3 regions of the Limimaricola cinnabarinus genome follow, and region 1 is predicted to be linked to each of the others. Evidence: riboswitches for the same ligand, from Rfam matches in the RefSeq annotation. Region 1 holds a riboswitch; each other region holds the start of a gene.
The links. Region 1 has a riboswitch for thiamine pyrophosphate ahead of ACJASC_RS02490 (thiamine ABC transporter substrate-binding protein). Riboswitches for the same ligand answer to the same signal wherever they lie in the genome.
Positions count from the first base shown of each region.

Region 2: it holds a riboswitch for thiamine pyrophosphate, as region 1 does, so the genes downstream of both, thiC (phosphomethylpyrimidine synthase ThiC) here and ACJASC_RS02490 (thiamine ABC transporter substrate-binding protein) in region 1, are expected to answer to the same signal.
Region 3: it holds a riboswitch for thiamine pyrophosphate, as region 1 does, so the genes downstream of both, thiD (bifunctional hydroxymethylpyrimidine kinase/phosphomethylpyrimidine kinase) here and ACJASC_RS02490 (thiamine ABC transporter substrate-binding protein) in region 1, are expected to answer to the same signal.

Region 1 covers NZ_JBLHYX010000002.1:136,504-143,057, forward strand. Annotated here, with positions in the region: gene ACJASC_RS02475 (cytochrome c1) at 1-289, shown strand, start outside; gene ACJASC_RS02480 (thiamine ABC transporter ATP-binding protein) at 466-1,161, opposite strand; gene ACJASC_RS02485 (ABC transporter permease family protein) at 1,148-2,683, opposite strand; gene ACJASC_RS02490 (thiamine ABC transporter substrate-binding protein) at 2,659-3,645, opposite strand; TPP riboswitch at 3,681-3,779, opposite strand; gene aroC (chorismate synthase) at 3,874-4,974, shown strand; partial or broken gene ACJASC_RS02500 (SRPBCC family protein) at 4,999-5,511, opposite strand; gene ACJASC_RS02505 (PRC-barrel domain-containing protein) at 5,511-5,867, opposite strand; partial or broken gene ACJASC_RS02510 (DMT family transporter) at 5,949-6,554, opposite strand, start outside.
Region 2 covers NZ_JBLHYX010000019.1:13,249-19,802, forward strand. Annotated here, with positions in the region: gene malQ (4-alpha-glucanotransferase) at 1-1,125, shown strand, start outside; TPP riboswitch at 1,167-1,295, shown strand; gene thiC (phosphomethylpyrimidine synthase ThiC) at 1,377-3,188, shown strand; gene ACJASC_RS14395 (DMT family transporter) at 3,300-4,271, opposite strand; gene ACJASC_RS14400 (DUF4011 domain-containing protein) at 4,451-6,554, opposite strand, start outside.
Region 3 covers NZ_JBLHYX010000008.1:134,005-140,558, reverse strand. Annotated here, with positions in the region: gene ACJASC_RS08780 (helix-turn-helix domain-containing protein) at 1-1,333, shown strand, start outside; TPP riboswitch at 1,379-1,478, shown strand; gene thiD (bifunctional hydroxymethylpyrimidine kinase/phosphomethylpyrimidine kinase) at 1,539-2,339, shown strand; gene ACJASC_RS08770 (FAD-dependent oxidoreductase) at 2,336-3,310, shown strand; gene thiS (sulfur carrier protein ThiS) at 3,294-3,491, shown strand; gene ACJASC_RS08760 (thiazole synthase) at 3,493-4,263, shown strand; gene ACJASC_RS08755 (thiamine phosphate synthase) at 4,260-4,856, shown strand; gene ACJASC_RS08750 (ThiF family adenylyltransferase) at 4,853-5,815, shown strand; gene ACJASC_RS08745 (glycine C-acetyltransferase) at 5,897-6,554, shown strand, end outside.

The DNA of each region.
Region 1 (6,554 bases):
GAGCTGTATCGACGACGAAGGCCACCACGAGGTGCCCGGCTCGTGGATCGCCATGCCGCCGCCGCTTCTGGGCGACGACGTGACCTACGAGGACGGCCACGAAGCCTCCGTCGTGGAAGAAGCGAAGGACGTGACCGCTTTCATGATGTGGACCGCCGAACCCAAGATGATGGCGCGCAAGCAGGCCGGCTTTACCGGCGTGCTGTTCCTCGGCCTGCTCGCGGTGCTGCTCTACTTCACCAACAAGCGGATCTGGCACCGCGCCAAATACGGCCCCCGCGACAAGTGATCGCAAGGGCCTGACGGCAAGAGAGGGCGCTCTGGAAGGAGCGCCCTTTTTTCATGTCAGGACGCCAAAGAAGGGAAAGCTTTGCCCATCGGCGGCGCGCTGAAGCACGGCATGGCCTCGTCACCAATGCGCAAACATGTCCATTGGCCGTAACAGCGGTGTTCCCTGCGCGGGCCTCAGCGTCCCAGATAGGCCCTGAGAGCGGGCGGGGGATCGGCCAGAAGCGGACCCGCCGCCTGGGGCGGGGCGGCGCGGCCCGCATCCACCAGCACGATGTGACTGGCGATACGCGTGGCGTCCTCGGGCGCGTGGCTCACCATCAACACCGTCCTCCCCTCCCCCGCTAACACCTCGCGCGCGAGGTCGAGCATCTCGGCCCGCAGCCCCGGCCCGAGGGCCGCGAAGGGCTCGTCGAGCAGAACCAGCGCGCGGTCCATCAGCAGCACCCGCGCCAGCGCCGCGCGGCTTTGCTGCCCGCCCGAGAGAGCGGCAGGCTTGCGCGCGGCCATGCCGGTCAGGCCGACACGCTCCAGCACCGCGCCGATGGCGTGCCGCCGCGCCGCGTCGAGCCGACCGCGCGGGTCGAGACCCAGCGCGAGGTTGCGCTCCACCGTCAGGTGCGGAAACAGATTGTTATCCTGAAACAGGATCGAGATCGGCCGACCCGCGGGGGCGATCGGCGTCAGGTCGCGCCCGTCCCAGACGACGCGACCCGCGCTCGGCGCGAGAAAGCCCGCGATGGTGGCGAGCAGCGTCGACTTGCCGCCACCCGACGGCCCCATGACCGCGCAGACCGCGCCGTCCTCCAGCGCCCAATCCGCGGAGAGCGAGAACTCACCCTGCCGAATCTCCAGCCCGTCAAGCCGCAGCATCGCCCCGCCCTCCGTGATCGAAGATCCAGAACAGCGCGAGGCTGAGCGCCAGAAGCACCAACGCCACCCCCGCCGCCTGCTCCATCCGGTAGGCCGACATCAGCCGCACCATCAATAGCGGCAGCGTCGCCTCGCCATCGCCAGCGAACAGCGCGATGACCCCGAGATCGCCCATCGACAGCGCCGCCGTCAGCCCGGCGGCAAAGCCCAAGGGGCGGCGCAGGCGCGGCAGAATCAGCCAGCGCAGGCGCGCCCAGCCCGTGAGGCCCAGAGAGGTCGCGAGCCGCCCATGCGCGGCCTCGGCCTGTGCTGCGGCAGGGGCCAGAACCCGCGCCGCGAAGGGCAGCGCCATCGCAGCGTTCACCAGCCCCGTCACGAGCAGCGCCACTTCGCGGGGGGAAACCAGCGGGTAAAGCACGACGAACAGCCCCGTGCCCATCACGAGGCTGGACGCGGCAAGCGGCAGCAGCATCGACAACTGCGCCAGCGCGCCGCCGCGCAGCACCAGCGCCAGCGCCAGCACAAGCGTCAGCGCCGTCGCCCCCAGCGCCACCGAAACCGATCGCAGCGCCGCCGCCCAGATCCCGTCGGGAAGATCCAGCAGCCCCGGCACCCCGCGCGCCACGATCATTGCGAGGGGCGCCATGAGGAACAGCGCAGCGAGCGCGATAGCCAAGGCATCGACGCTGCGCCCGCCCGGCTCGAACCGCTCGACCACCCGGTCGAGGCCCGTGCCCAGCGCATCGGGCGCGCCCGCCATGCGCACCAGCAGCGCGGCGGCGGCGCAGAGGCCGAACTGCACCATCGCCAGCACTGCGGCCCGACCCAGATCGAAGTCGAATCGCAGCGATTGGTAGATGGCAAGCTCGACCGTAGTGGCGCGCGGCCCGCCGCCCAGCGTCAGCGCCACCGCAAAGCTTGTCAGGCAGATGAGGAAGATGACCGCGAAGGCCCCCGGCGCCACCGCGCGCAGCATCGGTGCTTCCAGCAGCCGCCCCACCGGCGCCCCGAGAGAGGCGGCGAGGCGGAAGCGCTCGGCGGGAATCGCGATCCAGCCCTGAAGGATCAACCGCACCGCCAGCGGCAGGTTGAAGAACACATGCGCCAACACCACCCCGTGCCAGCCATAGACCGACACCGGCCCGAGCCCCGCGAGACCCAGCGCGTCGTTGAGGAGGCCGCCGCGTCCGAACACGCCGATCAGCCCGATCACCGCGACGATGACCGGCAGGATGAACGGCGCGCCCAGAAGCGTCACCAGAGCGCCGCGCCCAACGAAGCGCCGCCGCGCCAGCGCCCGCGCCACCGGCACGGCGAGCACGACCGACAGCGCCGCCGAAAGGGCGGCCTGCCAAATGGTGAACCAGATGGCCGAGAGATCGGCGGGGCCGAGCTGTAGGGCGAAGCCCGCGCGCCATGCCACCGCCGCCAGCGTGCCCAGCGTCAGCGTCAGCACCAGCCCGGCGGCGATCGCGCCGGGCCATCTCGCCCATGTACTTATTGCGACAGCCCCTGCCGCCATGCTTCGATCGCGGGGGCGCGCAGCGCGTCGGCCTCGGTCTCGGACAGCCAGATCGCCTTTTCGGGCATGGCGATGTCGCGGAAGGCTTCGGGCCATTCGGCTTCGGGCAGTGCCGAAGGATAGGACCAGTTCGAGGTCGGGATAAGTGATTGGAACGCCTCGCTGGTGACGAAGCGCATGAATTGCTGCGCCAGATCGGGATCGTCGGTGCCCTTGAGCTGGGCCGCCAGCTCGATCGTCATGTAATGCCCCTCCTCGAAGATCGCCGCCGACACGGTGTCGTCCTCCTCGGCGATCGCGTGGTAGGCGGGCGATGTGGTGTAGCTCAGCACCATGTCGACCTCGCCCTCGGTGAAGAGGCCGTAGGATTCGGACCAGCCTGGCGTGACGGTGGTGATCTTGGGCGCAAGCTCGGCCCACTTGGCCTCCGCTTCGTCGCCGAACACCTCCTCGGCCCAGAGCACCAGCGACAGACCCGAGACCGAGCTGCGCGGATCCTGGATGGCGATGCGCAGATCGTCGGGGGCGTTCACCAGCGCCTCGAAGCTGGCGGGCACCTCCTTGAGCGCCTCGTTATCGTAGACGAAGGCGAGGTAGGACCAGTCGAAGGGCAGGAAAACCTCGTCGTCCCACGCGATCGGCAGCGTCAGCGCGGAGGTGTCGACGCCATGCGGCGCGAACAGCCCGGTCTCGCGCGCCTTCCTCATCTCGGTCGAATCAAAACCGATGGCGACGTCGGCCTCCGTGCGCTCTCCTTCGAGCAGCAGCCGCGGCAGCAGATCGCCGGTCTGGTAATCGATCGTGCAGCCGCACTCGGCCTCGAAGGCCTCCTTGATCGCGGGGCCGGGGCCCCATTCGGAGCCGAAGTAGTCGGGGGCATAGACGGTGAGGGTCTTGTCCTGCGCGAGCGCCGGGGTGGCGGCGAGTGCGAGGGTAAGACCCGCGATCAGGCGATGGTGCATGGTCATCCTCCGATGCGGGCGAAGAGCAAGGAGGACGCCTGTCCCGAAACCTTCCCTCCGCCGGTGTGATCCGGTTCAGGTTCAACGGGTCCGCGCGACGCGCATCTCAGCCAGTGGCCCCCCGAGGTGGAGCGGACAGTAGGGCATCGGGGGCCATGCGCAAGCCCCCGGCCTTTCCCCCGCGTCCGCGCCGCGCTACACCGGCCCGGCCACAAGGAGAGCGCGCCCATGTCCCTCAACAGCTTCGGCCACCTGTTCCGCGTCACCACATGGGGCGAAAGCCACGGCCCCGCGCTCGGCGCCACGGTCGACGGTTGTCCGCCGGGGGTGGAGATCACCGAAGCCGACCTGCAGGTCTGGCTCGACAAGCGGCGTCCGGGCCAGAACAAGCATACCACGCAGCGGCGCGAACCCGACGCGGTGGAGATCCTGTCGGGCGTGTTCGAGGGCAGGTCTACAGGCACGCCGATCCAGCTGATGATCCGCAACACCGACCAGCGCTCCAAGGATTACGGCGACATCGCCGAGACCTTCCGCCCCGGCCATGCCGACATCGCCTATCACCTGAAATACGGGCTGCGCGACTATCGCGGCGGCGGTCGCTCCAGCGCGCGTGAAACGGCGGCGCGGGTCGCGGCGGGCGGCGTGGCACGAGCCGCGCTCAAGGCCGCGCTGCCGGATCTGAAGATCACCGGCTACATGGTCCAGATGGGCGAGAAGACGATCGATCGTGCGAAGATCGACATGGAGGAGATCGCCCAAAACGATTTCTGGTGTCCTGACGCGGCTGCGGCGACCGAATGGGCCGACTATCTCGACGCGCTGCGCAAGGACCACAACTCGGTCGGCGCGATGATCGAGGTGACGGCCTCGGGCGTGCCCGCGGGCCTCGGCGCGCCGGTATACGGCAAGCTCGACACCGATCTGGCGGCGGCGATGATGTCGATCAACGCCGTAAAGGGCGTGGAGATCGGCGAGGGCATGGCGGCGGCGGCGCTGACGGGCCGCGACAATGCCGACGAGATCTTCATGGGCGAGAACGGTCCCGAATACGGCTCGAACCATGCAGGCGGCATCTTGGGCGGGATAAGCTCCGGACAGGACGTGGTGCTGCGCTTCGCGGTGAAGCCGACCTCATCGATCCTGAGCCCGCGCCGCTCGATCCGCATCGACGGAAGCCCCACCGAAGTCGTCACCAAGGGGCGCCACGATCCCTGCGTCGGCATCCGCGCCGTGCCGGTGGCCGAGGCGATGATGGCTTGCGTGCTGCTCGATCATTATCTGCTCGATCGCGGCCAGACCGGCGGGCATCGCGGCACCATCGGCTGAACGGCGCGCCAGTTCGGCCGTGAGCGCCCGTGCCCCGCGCGCCATGGCCCAACGGTGATTCCACGCGAAAGCCGGGCCGAGAAGCGGCGCGAGACGGCGCAGCAGCGGCCGCTCGACCCGGACCCGCCAGTCATAGATGGCGAGCGTCCCCGTGCCGTACGGCCGGATGCGCCAGACACCCCTGCCCCGCAGGTCGCCCATGGCAGCGATGACGCAGCCATCCGGGCGCCACGCCACGAGACGCCCCCGCCAAACCAGCCGGTAGGGCAGGAAGCCGCGCGACCGCATTTCCACGATCCGGCCGATCCCGTCGGGACGGCCCGGCTCGAGGATGCGCACCCCGAGATAGACCTCGCCCCACCAGTCGGGAAAGCGTTCGGGCTCGGACAGGAGCGCCACCACGGCGCGAGGCGGGGCCGCGAGCTCCCAACGTGTCACGATATGAAACCGCCCCGCCCGCGCCAGCCCTCGACGCAGGGCATGCAAAAGGCCGCCGGAGCGTGTCCGGCGGCCTCGGGGCCATGTCGGGGGCCGCATCAGATCCAGTAGTAGGGCGCGCCGTAATGGGAATAGGTCGCCTCTTCCCAACGACGATCCTCGTACCAGCGGTCGGGCCGCTCGGGTGCACCTTGAAGCTGCGTCTCGGTGATGTCGGTGCGGTAGCCGCCCAAACCCGTGTCGTAGTCAAGCTTGGCCCAAGGGATCGGATGATGCTCTTCCCCCATCCCGAGGAAACCGCCAAAGCCCATCACCGCATAGGTGATCTTGCCGGACTTCTTGTCGATCACGAGGTGGTCGATATGGCCGATCTTTTCGCCACCGGCGCCATAGACTTCGGTGCCGTTGACGCGATCGGACGAAATCGTGCTGTGGCTGTCGCTGTAGTCGAACATGATGTCCTCCTGTGCTGTCTCGGAAGTAAAACCAACAGCCCCGCCCGGCTGTTCCACCGGGTTTCGCGATGCGCCGATTGTGGCCGATGGCCGCCGCGCCAGCTGCACGGCGAGGATGCCCGCCGCCACCACCGCCACGCCCAGCGCATCGGTCGTGCCCAGCGCCTCACCCAAAAGAACGGCGGCGATCACGACCCCGAACACCGGGTTGAGGAAATGGAAGGTCGCCGCCTTCACCGCGCCGATCCGTTCGACCAGCACGAACCACACCAGCGTCGCCAGCACGCCTGGCACCAGCACGGTGTAGCTGAAGGCCACGACGAGTGGCCACGACCATGTCACCGCCCAGCTTTCGAAGATCAGCGCCGGTGGCAGCAACGCCGCCGCGCCGACCAGCATCTGCAATCCGACGACCATCATCAGGTTGCCGCCCGACGCCGCGCCGCGCACCACGAGCGTCGCCGTGGCCAGCGCCAGCGCCGCCACGCCGCACAGAGCGACCGCAACGAGGTCGAGCCCGCCCGCCATGCGCCCGCCCATGATGATCGCCACGCCGGCAAAACCCGCCAGCAGCCCGATCGCCGCCACGGGCGGCAGCCGGTCGCGCAGCACCACCCAGCCGATCAACGCCACCAGAAGCGGCATGGTCGAGGCGATGATCGAGGCGACTGACGCGCCGATCCACTG
Region 2 (6,554 bases), on a different contig from region 1:
GGCTCGGGCTGGCATGGCTGGCCCGAGGCGCTGCGTGATGTCGACAGCGCGCAGGTCGCAGGTTTCGCCGATGACAACGCCGACGAGGTCCGCTTTCACCTGTGGCTGCAATGGCAGGCAACGCGCCAGCTTGACGCGGCCATGGCCTGTGCCGTGGACGCCGGAATGCGCATCGGCCTCTATCTCGACCTCGCGGTGGGCGAAGCGCCCGACGGCTCGGCAAGCTGGGGCAGCGGCGAGGTGCAGATGACCGGCCTCGCCGTCGGCGCGCCGCCCGATGTCTTTGCCGCCGACGGCCAGTATTGGGGCCTCTCGGCCTTCAACCCCGGCACGCTGCGCCAGCTCGATTTCGCCCCGTTCCGTGACATGATCGGCGCGCAGCTCGCGCATGCGGGGGCGTTGCGCATCGATCATGCGATGGCGCTGTGGCAACTGTTCCTCATCCCCGATGGGGAGCCTGCCAGTGCAGGCGCGCATCTGCGCTATCCCTTCACCGATCTGCTGCGCGTTCTGGCGAAGGAGAGCCAGGAGCGCGAGGCGGTGGTGATCGGCGAGGATCTGGGCTTCGTGCCGCCGGGCTTTCGCGAGGCGATGCAGGCGGCCAACATCCTGTCATATTCGATCCTCTACTTCGAGAAGGACGGCGACCGCTTCAAGCGCCCCGAGGAATACCGCCCCACGGCGCTGGCGTGCCTTTCGACCCACGACCTGCCGGTGCTCGAACGCTGGTGGGCGGGCGAGGATATCGAGCTGCGCCGCGAACTGGGGCTCGTTGGCGCGGAAGACAGCGATGCCCATGCAGCCGGACGGGCGGGCGAACGCCGCGCGTTGCTGGATGCGATGCGCAAGACGGGCGCGCTCAGGGGACGGTTGCCCCGGCAAAAGGAGATGCCGCAGGAGGTACTGGTCGCGGCGCACCGCTACCTCGCGCGCACCCGCGCGGCGCTGGTCGGGATACGGCTGGCGGACATGGTCGGGCCCAAGGCGCCCACCAACATGCCCGGCACGGTGGACGAGTATCCCAACTGGCGGCCCAGCGCGCCGCTCGATCTGTCGCAGATCGCGACCCATCCCGATTTCCGCGCCGTGACCGCGATGATGCGCCGGGAGCGGCCGCGCGGCTGATCCCCGCTTGACAGCCAAGGCCCCGCCCCTGCAGGGTGCGGGCACTTCACCAGGGGGGCCCCGGCAAGGGGCTGAGATATCGCTGGCGAGGCCGAAAGGCCCACGCGCGCGCAGACCCTTCGAACCTGATCCAGTTCATACTGGCGTAGGGACGGTGCGCGGCTGTTGGGCTTTCGGGGTCTCCCGTCTTTCTCGCCGCTTCTCCACCCCCGCTGTCGTTCTGGATCGTCACCGCCGCGAGAGGACGCCGCATGACGATCAACACCACTCCGCCCGAACTGCCCCGCGTGACCACCGGTCCGCTCCCCGCCTCCACCAAGGTCTGGAAGGCCGGAACCCTGCACCCCGGTATCCGTGTGCCAATGCGCGAGATCGCGCTCCATCCCAGCGCGGGCGAGCCGAACGTGCGCGTCTATGATGCCTCCGGCCCCTATACCGACGCCGAGGCCGCGATCGACACCGCCACGGGCCTGCCCCGCCCGCGCGAGGCATGGATTGATGCGCGTGGCGACACCGAGAGCTACGAGGGCCGCCGCATCCGACCCGAGGATAACGGGCGCGACGGGGCCAGCGGCAAGCTGCGCCCCTTCCCGCGCGCCCATGCGCCGCGCCGTGCGACGCGCGACCGCCCCGTCACCCAGCTCGCCTATGCCCGCGCGGGCATCGTCACACCCGAAATGGAATATGTCGCGATCCGCGAGAACATGGGCCGCGACGCCGCCCTCGCCAGACCGCGCGACGGCGAAAGCTTCGGCGCGGCGATCCCGGACCACGTGACGCCCGAATTCGTGCGCGATGAAATCGCGCGGGGGCGCGCCATCATTCCCGCCAACATCAACCACCCCGAGCTCGAGCCGATGATCATCGGCCGCAACTTCCTCGTGAAGATCAACGCCAACATCGGCAACTCGGCCGTCACCTCCTCGATGGAGGAGGAGGTCGAGAAGATGGTCTGGGCCACGCGCTGGGGCGCCGATACGGTCATGGACCTTTCCACGGGCCGCGACATCCACGATATCCGCGACTGGATCTTGCGCAATTCCCCGGTGCCGATCGGCACGGTGCCGCTCTATCAGGCGCTCGAAAAGGTCGGCGGCATTGCCGAGGACCTGACCTGGGAGGTGTTCCGCGACACGCTGATCGAGCAGGCCGAACAGGGTGTCGATTATTTCACCATCCATGCCGGGCTCAGGCTGCATCACGTGCCGCTTACCATCGACCGGGTCACCGGCATCGTCAGCCGCGGCGGATCGATCATGGCCAAATGGTGCCTGCACCATCACCGCGAAAGCTTTCTCTACGAGCATTTCGAGGAGATCTGCGCGATCTGCCGCCGCTACGACGTGTCGTTCTCCTTGGGCGACGGGCTGCGCCCCGGCTCGATCGCCGACGCCAACGACGCGGCGCAGTTCGCCGAGCTGGAAACGCTGGGCGAGCTGACCCAGATCGCTTGGAAGCGCGACTGCCAGGTGATGATCGAGGGTCCCGGCCACGTCGCCATGCACAAGATCAAGGAGAACATGGACAAGCAGCTCGAGTGCTGCGACGAGGCGCCCTTCTACACGCTGGGGCCGCTCACCACCGACATCGCGCCGGGATATGACCACATCACCAGCGGCATCGGTGCGGCGATGATCGGTTGGTTCGGCTGCGCGATGCTGTGCTATGTCACGCCCAAGGAGCATCTGGGGCTGCCCGACCGCGACGACGTGAAGACCGGCGTCATCACCTACAAGATCGCGGCCCATGCCGCCGATCTCGCCAAGGGGCATCCGGGCGCGCAGATCCGCGACGACGCGCTGTCACGCGCGCGCTTCGAGTTCCGCTGGGAGGATCAGTTCAACCTCGCGCTCGATCCCGACACGGCGCGCTCGATGCATGACGAGACACTTCCCAAGGACGCCCACAAGACGGCACATTTCTGCTCCATGTGCGGGCCCAAGTTCTGCTCCATGCGGATCAGCCACGACATCCGGTCCGAGGCCCAGAAGGAGGGCATGGCGAAGATGGCCGAGAAGTTCCGCGAGGGCGGCGCGCTCTATCTGCCCGAGACCGACGCCTAAGGGCGCGCGGGACCGGCATGGATCGGCGTCGCAGAGGCATTTGCCAATTGACCGGTTGACGAGTGCGGGGAACGGCGGGTGGGGGCATGACCTCTTGCCCGCCGTTCGATTCTAGCCCTGCGGCGCGAGAGCTTCGGCGCGGCCCCCGCCGCCCCGGGCGGCGGCCTGCTCGCGATGCACCACATAGCCGCCCGAGCCGAGGATGATCGCGGTGCCGAGCACCGTGGCCATGTCCGGCAGGTCACCGAACACCAGATAGCCGAGCAGCACCGCGCCGACGATTTCGAGATACTGGAACGGCGCCAAGAGCCCCGCCTCGGAGCGGCGGAACGCCTCGGCAATCAAAAGGAAGGTCGCAGCCGACACCAGCCCGGCCAGCGGCAGCACCCCCCAGACCCAGCCGGGGGCTGAGGGCGCAACGAGGCCCGACCCGCCAGCCAACGCCATCAGCCCGAACAGGCCCAGCGCGATCAGCGCCGCGTAGAGCGTGGCCCCGGTCTGGATCGTCAGCGCCGAGCGCGAGGCCGAGGCGCTGCGCAGGATCACCGCGTTGAGCGCGTAGCCGGTAGCCGCCATCAAAGGCAGCAGCGCCGTCGGGGTGAAGCCCTCGAAGCCCGGCCGGATCACCACCAGCGCCCCGACGAAGCCGACCGCGACGGCAGCATAGCGACGGGGTCCAACCTTTTCGCCCAAGAGAGGTGCCGCCAGCAGCACGAGGATCAGCGGCTCCACGAAGAAGATCGCGATGGCTGTGGCGATCGGCATCACCGCAAAGGCGCCGACGAGGCCGGTCATGGTGACCACCGAGCACAGCCCCGACAGCACCAGCACAGGCGAAAACATCGCGCCCCGCAACCGGTGCCGCAGGATGAGCGCCAGCGCCGCAAGGGTCGCGCTTTGGAAGCCGAAGCGCCACAGCACCACCTCAGCGGGCGGCATCGCCCCGGTGAGCAGCTTGGCCAGCGTGTCGCCCACCGGCAACAGCGCCATGGCGACGATCATCAACGCGATGCCGGTGCCTGCGGGGCCGTGATCGGTGCGGCGGGCGGGGGCGACCGGGCTCTTGGTGCGGGGTCTGATCATGGGCGTCTCCCAACATGCGCGCGCCGCCTCGCAGCGGGGCACGACCGTCCGGGCGTCCGGGACGAAAATGATGAGATGGCCGCAGGCCCGGACGACGCCATCGTCGGCCCCGTGACCGGCCATGCCACAGGGCTAGTGAGCCTGCCTTGGCCGGTCAAGCCTCGCGGCATCGGCGCGCGTCACTCTCCCGGCGCGGGAAGCGACAGGCGGCGCGGTTGCACGGTCTCGCGCCGCGCCCGGTCGGCGGCCAGCACCTCGCGCAGTCGGTTGTCGAGCCGCTCGGCCACATGGGCGGGCGCGCGGAACCAGTCGGTCGACCAGACCCGCTCGATGCGCCATCCGAGGCCTTCGAGCACCGCCTGACGCACCCGGTCGCGATCCCGCGCGGTGGCCGCCGAATGATAGCTCGCCCCGTCGCATTCGACACCGGCGAGATAGGCGCCGCCCCGGTCCGGATGCACCACCGCGAGATCGATGCGGTAGCCCGAGACGCCGATCTGGCAGCGCACCTCCCAGCCCTTGGCCTCGAGTGCGCGCGCCACCGCCTCCTCGAACGGGTTCTCGGCCGGGCCGAGGCTGCCCGTGTCGCGTGCGGGCAGCGCCACCGCGCCGCGATCGGCGTAATCGATGAACGCCTTGAGATCGGCGACGCCGCGGGCGCGGCTGCGGCCAAGATCGATCTGGTCGGCCCCGAGCGAGGCGAAGACGTGCAGCTCGCGCCGCGCCCGCGTGATCGCCACGTTGAGCCGCCGCTCCCCGCCCTCGGCGTTGAGCGCGCCGAAATTCATCGACAGCTTCCCCGCAAGGTCCGGCCCGAAAGTAACCGAGAACAGCATCACGTCGCGCTCGTCGCCTTGAATGTTCTCGAGGTTCTTGACGATCAGCGGCTCGTCGCGCGCCTCGTCGAAGAACCACTCCAGCTCGGGCGTCTCGCGGCGCATCGCGTCGAGCTGGTCGAGGATGAGCGCCTGCTGATCGCCGTTGAAGGTGATGACGCCGATGCTGTGGCGCGCGGGTTCGGGCTGCGCCAGCGCCGCCATGAGCCGTTCGCGGATCAGCGCCACCACGGCGCGCGCCTCCTCGATGTTGGTGCGGCCCTTGCCCCGGCCATAGCGCCCGTCGACCCGGTGCAGGGTGATCGCCTCGCGTCCCGTGCCCGGCGACGGGAAGGTGACGAGGCCGCCATCGTAGTAGAAATGGTTCGAAAACGCGATCAGCGCCTCGTCGCGCGAGCGGTAGTGCCAGTCGAGCCGCCGCACCGGCACGCCCGAGGCCGCCACCTCGTCGAGGATCGAGGGCATGTCACGCAGCGCGAAGCCGTCCTCCTCTTCTTCGTCGTCCTCTTCGGAGCGGCCGAAGAAGTTGGTTGGCGGCAGCTGTTTCGGATCGCCCACGACGATCGCCTGCCGCCCACGCGCGATGGCGCCGATGGCGTCCCAAGTGGTGATCTGGCTCGCCTCGTCGAAGATCACCACGTCGAAGGCGGGCTGTCCGGCCGGCAGGTACTGCGCCACCGAAAGCGGAGACATCAGCACGCAGGGCGCGAGGCGCGGCAGGCTTCCGGGCATCTGGCCCAAGAGCTGCCTGATCGGCATCGAGGGCCGCTTGAGGCCCAGTTGATGGCGCAGGAGCCCCAACTCGGAGGCGCGCGGCACCGCATCGCGGGGCGGCAGGTCGCCACCGATCCGGCGCAGCGCCTCACCGGGTGCGAGAGCGGCGGCGCGGTCGTCGAGCATGCGGAACCGAGCCACGAGATCGTCCTGCGCCCAATGCGCGAAATCGCGCAGCAGCGGCTCGGCATCCATCGCGCGCGGCAGCCACCATGCGGCATAGGCAGCCTCGAAGGCGGTGCGCGCGGGCCGGTCGAGCTGCCCCGCCTCGATCGCCGCGATCAACGGTCCTAGGCCCGCCGCATCGGCGCGGGCGCGCAGCGCCACCCAGCGGGTCCAGTCCGCCAGCCGCGCGGATCGCGCGTCCAGCGCCTCCAGCCCCTTGGCCAGATCGGCGGGGGAAGCGGCCTCGGGGACCTGCCCGCCCAAGCCCTCGAAGGCCTCGCTGGCCATCGCCATCTCCGCCTGCGCGGAGCCGAGCGCCGCGAGCGCCATGCGCAGCGGTCCTGCGCCCGGCTGGCTCAGTTCGGCCCGCGCCGCGCCCAGCCGCTCGGACCCCGCCCCCTCGCCCGCGAGCGCGGTCAGCGCCGTCTCAAGCGCGCGCCGCGCCGCGATCAGGGCCTCGATCCCCTCGCCCGGCAACCGTGCCAGCGGCGAGGCATCGCGCGCCGCC
Region 3 (6,554 bases), on a different contig from region 1:
GTCGAGCTACGTGACGCTGATGGAGGGCAACCAGCGCCCGGCTTCGGCCAAGCTGCTGATGCGGCTCGCCGAGGCGTTCGACATCAATGTGAGCGAGCTGGCGCCAGAGACCGACGCGCAGCTTGCCGCCGATCTGGCCGCGGCGCTGAAGGACCCCGCGCTCGAGGCCTCGGTCGGGCGGGTCGAGATCGAACAGGCGCTCTCGGCGGCTCCAGGCGTCGCGGCGGCGCTGGTGCGGCTGCACGATCGCTACCGCCAGCTGGTGCTGTCGCGCCAGACCGACGCCAACCCGTTGGCGGATCGCGACAAGGTCGAGGTGCTGGAGGAGGGCAGCCGCGCGGTGCAGTCGGTGCGCGCCTGGCTGTTCGAGCGGCGCAACCATGTCGACGCGCTCGACCGCGCCGCCGAAGCCATGGCCGAGGAGATGAAGCTGCACCGGAGCGAGCCGCACACCGCGCTGACCGAGCGGCTGCGCGGTCATGGCATCCGCGTGCGCATCCTGCCGTCCGAGGTGATGGCGGGCCGGTTGCGCCAGCACGTGGCGCATCGCGGCGAGCTGCGCCTGTCCGAGCTTCTGGGCCAGTCAAGCCGCCGGTTTCAGATGGCGGTGCTTCTGGCGCGGCTGGAATTGCCGCAGGAGATCGCCGACGAGGTCGCGGCGGCGGGTCTCACCGACCCGTCGGCGCTGGCGCTGGCGCGGGTGACGCTGGCCAATTACTTTGCCGCGGCGCTGCTGATGCCCTATGCGCGCTTCCTCGCCGCCTGCGAGAGCGCGCGCTACGATGTGGAGCTTCTGAGCCACCGCTTCGGCACCAGCTACGAGCAGGTGGCGCACCGGCTCACCACGTTGCAGCGCGAGGGCGCGCGCGGCATCCCGTTCTTCTTCGTGCGGGTCGATCAGGCGGGCAACATCTCCAAGCGGTTCAGCGCGGGTCGGTTTCCGTTTTCCTCCTTTGGCGGCACCTGCCCGCTTTGGAACATCCATGCCGCTTTCGAGGCGCCGGACCGGGTGCAGACCCAAGTGATCTCGATGCCCGACGGGGCGCGGTATTTCTCGATCGCCCGCACCGTGACCCGGCATGGCGGCACGCTGGGCCAGCCCGCGACGCGGCTGGCCATCGGTCTGGGCTGCGACGTCGCCTATGCGCCGCGCCTCGCCCATGCCCAAGGGCTCGACCTCGACCGGATCACCCCCACCGGCATCGGCATCAACTGCTATCTATGCGAGCGGCCCAACTGCGCCAGCCGCGCCCACGCGCCGGTCAACCGCAAGCTCGAGATTGACGAGAGCGAGCGCGGCCTCGCGATCTACCGCTTCGAAGGCGAGCGGTGATCCCGGCCTCCCTTGCGTCACCCGGGGCGCGCCGCTAACGTCCGCTCGAATCCGTTGGGGTGCCCAGCTAGGGCTGAGAGGCGAAAGCCGACCCATCGAACCTGATCCGGTTGATACCGGCGGAGGGAACGGAGACGCGACCGGGGCCATGCATGCGCGCGCCCCGAATCCGTCCCGCGCCCCCGTCCGGGGGGAGAGCGAGACGATGCGCATCAAGACGGCCCTGACCATCGCGGGCTCCGACAGCGGCGGCGGCGCAGGCATCCAGGCCGATCTCAAGAGCTTTGCCGCCTTCGGCGTTTACGGCACATCGGCCCTCACCGCGATCACGGCGCAAAACACGCGCGGGGTCTTCGGCGTGACGTCGGTGCCGCCCGAGATGGTCACGGGGCAGATCGCCGCCGTGCTGGACGACATCCCTCCCGACGCGATCAAGATCGGCATGCTGGGCGACGCGGCGACGGTAGAGGCGGTGGCCGCCGCGCTCGCGGGATACGAAGGCCCGGTCGTGCTCGACCCGGTGATGATGGCCAAGTCGGGCGATGCGCTGCTCGACGCCGCAGCCATCGCGGCGCTGACCCGGCGGCTGATCCCGCGCGCGGCGATCCTGACGCCGAACCTGCCAGAAGCGGCGCGGCTTCTGGGGGTGTCGCCCGCTTCGAGTCCCGCCGAGATCGTGGCGCAGGGACGCGCGCTGCTCGATCTCGGGCCGGGGGCGGTGCTGATGAAGGGCGGCCATGCGGGCGGGCCGTGCTGCACCGACTGGCTGGTCGGCCGCGCGGGCGTGCACGAGGTGACGGGGCCGCGCATCGCCACGCGCAACACCCATGGCACCGGCTGCTCGCTCTCGGCGGCGCTGGCTGCGCTTCTGGCGACGGGACGCACGCCCGAGGCGGCGCTCGATCGGGCGCAGCGCTGGCTGTCGGGGGCGATCCGCGCGGCGGACGCGCTCGGGATCGGGTCGGGGCACGGGCCGGTCGATCATTTCTACGAGGGGCGGCGATGACACAGCGGGTGATCGGCGGCGGCGTCATGGGCCTTGCCGTGGCGGCGGAGCTGTCGTCGCGCGGGCGCGCGGTGACGGTGGTGGACCGGAGGGCCGGGGCCGGACCGCATCACTGCTCGTGGTGGGCGGGCGGCATGCTCGCCCCCGATTGCGAGGGCGAGACGGCCGAGGCGCCGGTCGTGCGGCTCGGGCGCGAGGCGGCGGGGTGGTGGGCGCGGCAGGGTGCACAGGTCACACAGCGCGGCACGCTGGTGGTGGCGCTCGGGCGCGACCGGGCGGAGCTTGGACGCTTCGGCCGCCGCGTGGCTGGCGTGACGCTCGATGCCGAAGGCGTGGCGGCGCTGGAGCCCGATCTCGCGGGGCGGTTCGATCGGGGCCTGCATGTCGAGACGGAGGCCCATCTCGACCCGCGCGCGACGCTGGCGGGCTTGCGCGACAGGCTCGCTGCGCGCGGCGTGGTTTTCGAGACGGGGGAGGCGCGCGCGCGGGGTGCTGCGATCGACTGCCGTGGGTTGGCGGCGCGCGACGCATTGTCCGACCTGCGCGGGGTGCGCGGCGAGATGCTGGTGCTGCGCGCGCCCGAGGTCGCGATCACCCGGCCCGTGCGGCTCTTGCATCCGCGCCACCCGCTTTATGTCGTGCCGCGCGGCGACGGCCTTTACATGCTGGGTGCCACGCAGATCGAGAGCGAGGGGCGCGGGCCTGCGAGTGCGCGCGCGGTGCTCGAGCTTTTGAGCGCGGCTTATGCGCTGCACCCCGCCTTTGGCGAGGCCGAGGTTCTGGAGATCGGCGCGGATGCGCGCCCGGCCTTTCCCGACCACCTGCCGCGCATCCGGCGGCGGGGCGAGACCATTCATGTCAACGGGCTGTTCCGCCACGGTTTCCTTCTTGCGCCAGCGATGGCGCGGATGGTGGCGGCGTGGCTCTGCGACGGCATCAGACCGGAGGTTTGCGATGAGGATCATGGTTAACGGCGCGCCGCGCGAGGTCGCGGCCGAAACGCTGGCCGAGGCGCTGGAGGCGCTGGGGCAGTGCGGCGACACGGTGGCGACGGCGCTGAACGAGGAGTTCGTGCCCGCCGCGGCGCGCGCGCGCACCCCGCTGGCGCCGGGCGACCGGGTCGAGATCGTCGCGCCGCGGCAGGGGGGCTGAGATGGTCGCCTTCTATGGCACGGAGCTGCCCTCGCGGCTGATGCTCGGCACCGCGCAATACCCCTCGCCGAAGGTTCTGGCCGAGGCGTTCCGCCGCTCGGGCGCAGGCATCGCCACGGTTTCGGTGCGGCGCGAGGCGGCGGGCGGCGAGGGCGGGGCCTTCTGGGATCTGGTGCGCGAGCTTGGCGTGCGGCTCCTGCCCAACACCGCCGGGTGCCACACCGCGCGCGAGGCGGTGACCACGGCGCGGATGGCGCGCGAACTGTTCGGCACCGACTGGATCAAGCTGGAGGTGATCGGCCATGCCGACACGCTGCAGCCCGACCCTTGGGGTCTGGTGGAGGCGGCACGGATCCTGAGCGACGACGGCTTCAAGGTGTTTCCCTACACCACCGAGGATCTGGTGCTGGCCGAGAAGCTGATCGAGGCGGGCTGCGAGGTGCTGATGCCATGGGGCGCGCCGATCGGCACCGGGCTGGGGCTGGCGAACCGCTACGGGCTGCGAAGCTTGCGGGCGCAGTTTCCGCAGGTGCCGATGGTCGTGGATGCGGGGCTGGGGCGTCCGTCGCAGGCCGCCGAGGCGATGGAGATGGGGTTCGACGCGGTGCTGCTCAACACCGCCGTGGCGAAGGCCGACGACCCGGCGGCGATGGCCGAAGGCTTTGCGCGCGCGGTCGAGGCCGGACGGCTCGGGTATGAGGCCGGCGCGATGGAGCCGCGCGACATGGCGGCACCCTCGACGCCGCTGATCGGCAAGGCGTTCCTCGCATGACGCTCGATCGCTTCTACCCGATCTTCGACGACGTGGCTTGGCTGGAGCGGATGCTGCCGCTCGGCGTGAAGCTGGTGCAGCTGCGGCTCAAGGACCGAAGCGCGGCCGAGACCCGCGCGCAGATCGCCCGCGCCTGCGATCTCTGCGCGGCCCATGGTGCGACGCTCGTGGTCAACGACCATTGGCGCGAGGCGATCGACCTGAACTGCGATTGGCTGCATCTAGGGCAGGAAGATCTCGACACCGCCGACATGGCCGCGATCCGCCGCGCCGGGCTGCGCCTCGGGGTGAGCACGCATGACCGGGCCGAGCTGGATCGGGCGCTGTCGCTTGGCCCCGACTACGTGGCGCTGGGGCCGGTCTGGCCGACGATCCTCAAGAAGATGAAGTGGGAGCGGCAGGGGGTGGAGCGGCTCACGGAGTGGAAGCGCGAAATCGGCGACATTCCCCTCGTCGCGATCGGCGGGCTGTCGGTGGCGCGCGCGCCCGAGGCTTTCGCCGCCGGGGCCGACATCGTCTCGGCGGTGACCGACATCACGCTCAATGCCGATCCCGAGGCGCGGCTGCGCGACTGGATCGGGGCGACGCGATGAACCGCTACGCGCGGCAGGTCGCGGTGCCGCAGTTCGGCATGGAGGGGCAGGCGCGGCTGGCCGCTGCCCATGCGCTGGTGATCGGCGCGGGTGGGCTGGCGGCCCCGGTGCTGCAATACCTCGCGGGCGCGGGTGTGGGCCGCATCCGGCTCGTCGATCCCGACCATGTGGAGGCGTCGAACTTGCACCGCCAGACCCTGTTTCGCCAGGCCGATCTGGGCCGGCCCAAATCCATCGCGGCGGCGGCGCATCTGGCCGCGCTGAACCCTGATTGCGCGGTCGAGCCTCTGGTCGCGCGTTTTGATCCGGGCAATGCGGCGGCGCTCTGCGCGGGCGTCGATCTGGTGATCGACTGCGCCGACAGTTTCGCCGCGAGCTATGTCGCCTCGGATCACTGCAAGGAGGCCGGGCTGCCGCTTATCAGCGCCTCGGTCACGGGGCTCTCGGGCTATGCGGGTGGGTTCTGCGGCGGCGCGCCGAGCTTGCGCGCGGTGTTTCCGGACCTGCCCGCGCGCATGAGCTCCTGCGCCGAGGACGGCGTGCTCGGGCCGGTGGTCGGCGTGATCGGCGGTCTTCAGGCGCAGATGGCGCTGGCACAGCTTTCCGGCATGGTGCCGCCGCCGCTGGGGCGGCTGGTCAGCTTCGACGCCGAGACGTGGCGCTTTGGCGGCTTCGGCTTCGCGGGGGCTGAGGAGCCTGACCGCGCGCCACGTTTCCTTGCCGCGTCACAGATTGCGGCGGAGGATTTCGTGGTGGATCTGCGACGCGAGGAGGAGGGGCCGCTGGTACGGGCAGGGGCGCGGCGGCTGCCGGTCGAGGGCCTCGGGAGTTACGGCCCGCGCCCGCCCGATGGCGCCCGCGCGGTGCTGTGCTGCCGCTCGGGGCTTCGAGCGTGGCAGGCGGCGCGGCGGCTGGAGACGGTCTGGGACGGGGAGATCCGGCTGGTGGCGCTCGGCTGACGCTGCCGTGGCGGCAGAGCTTGCAAGCCACGCGCGCGGGCATAGAGTCGGGGCCTGCCCGTGCCGTTGAGAGGACCCTCCATGAGCCGCTTTCTGCAAGACATCGAGACCCGCCTTTCGGAGATCCGCGAGGAGGGCATGTGGAAGACCGAGCGCGAGATCACTTCGCCGCAGGGCGGGCGCGTGGATTTGAACGGCCGTGAGGTCATCAATCTCTGCGCCAACAACTATCTCGGCCTCGCCGATCACCCCGACCTGATCCATGCGGCCAAGGAATCGCTCGACCGGCATGGCTATGGCATGGCCTCGGTGCGCTTCATCTGCGGTACGCAGGATCTGCATCGCAAGCTGGAGAAGCGGCTGGCCGAGTATCTCGGCCATGACGACACGATCCTCTTCGCCGCCTGCTTCGACGCCAACGGCGCGCTGTTCGAGCCATTGCTCGGCCCCGAGGATGCGGTGATCTCGGACGCGCTCAACCACGCCTCGATCATCGACGGCATCCGGCTGTGCAAGGCCAAGCGCTACCGTTTCGCCAATTCCGACATGGGGGATCTGGAGGCCAAGCTGAAGGAGGCGCGCGAAGCGGGGGCGCGCCACGTGATGATCGCCACCGACGGGGTGTTCTCGATGGATGGCTACCTCGCGCGGCTCGACGAGATCCGGGCGCTGGCGGACAAATACGACGCGCTGATGATGGTCGATGATTGCCACGCCACCGGCTTCATGGGACCGAAAG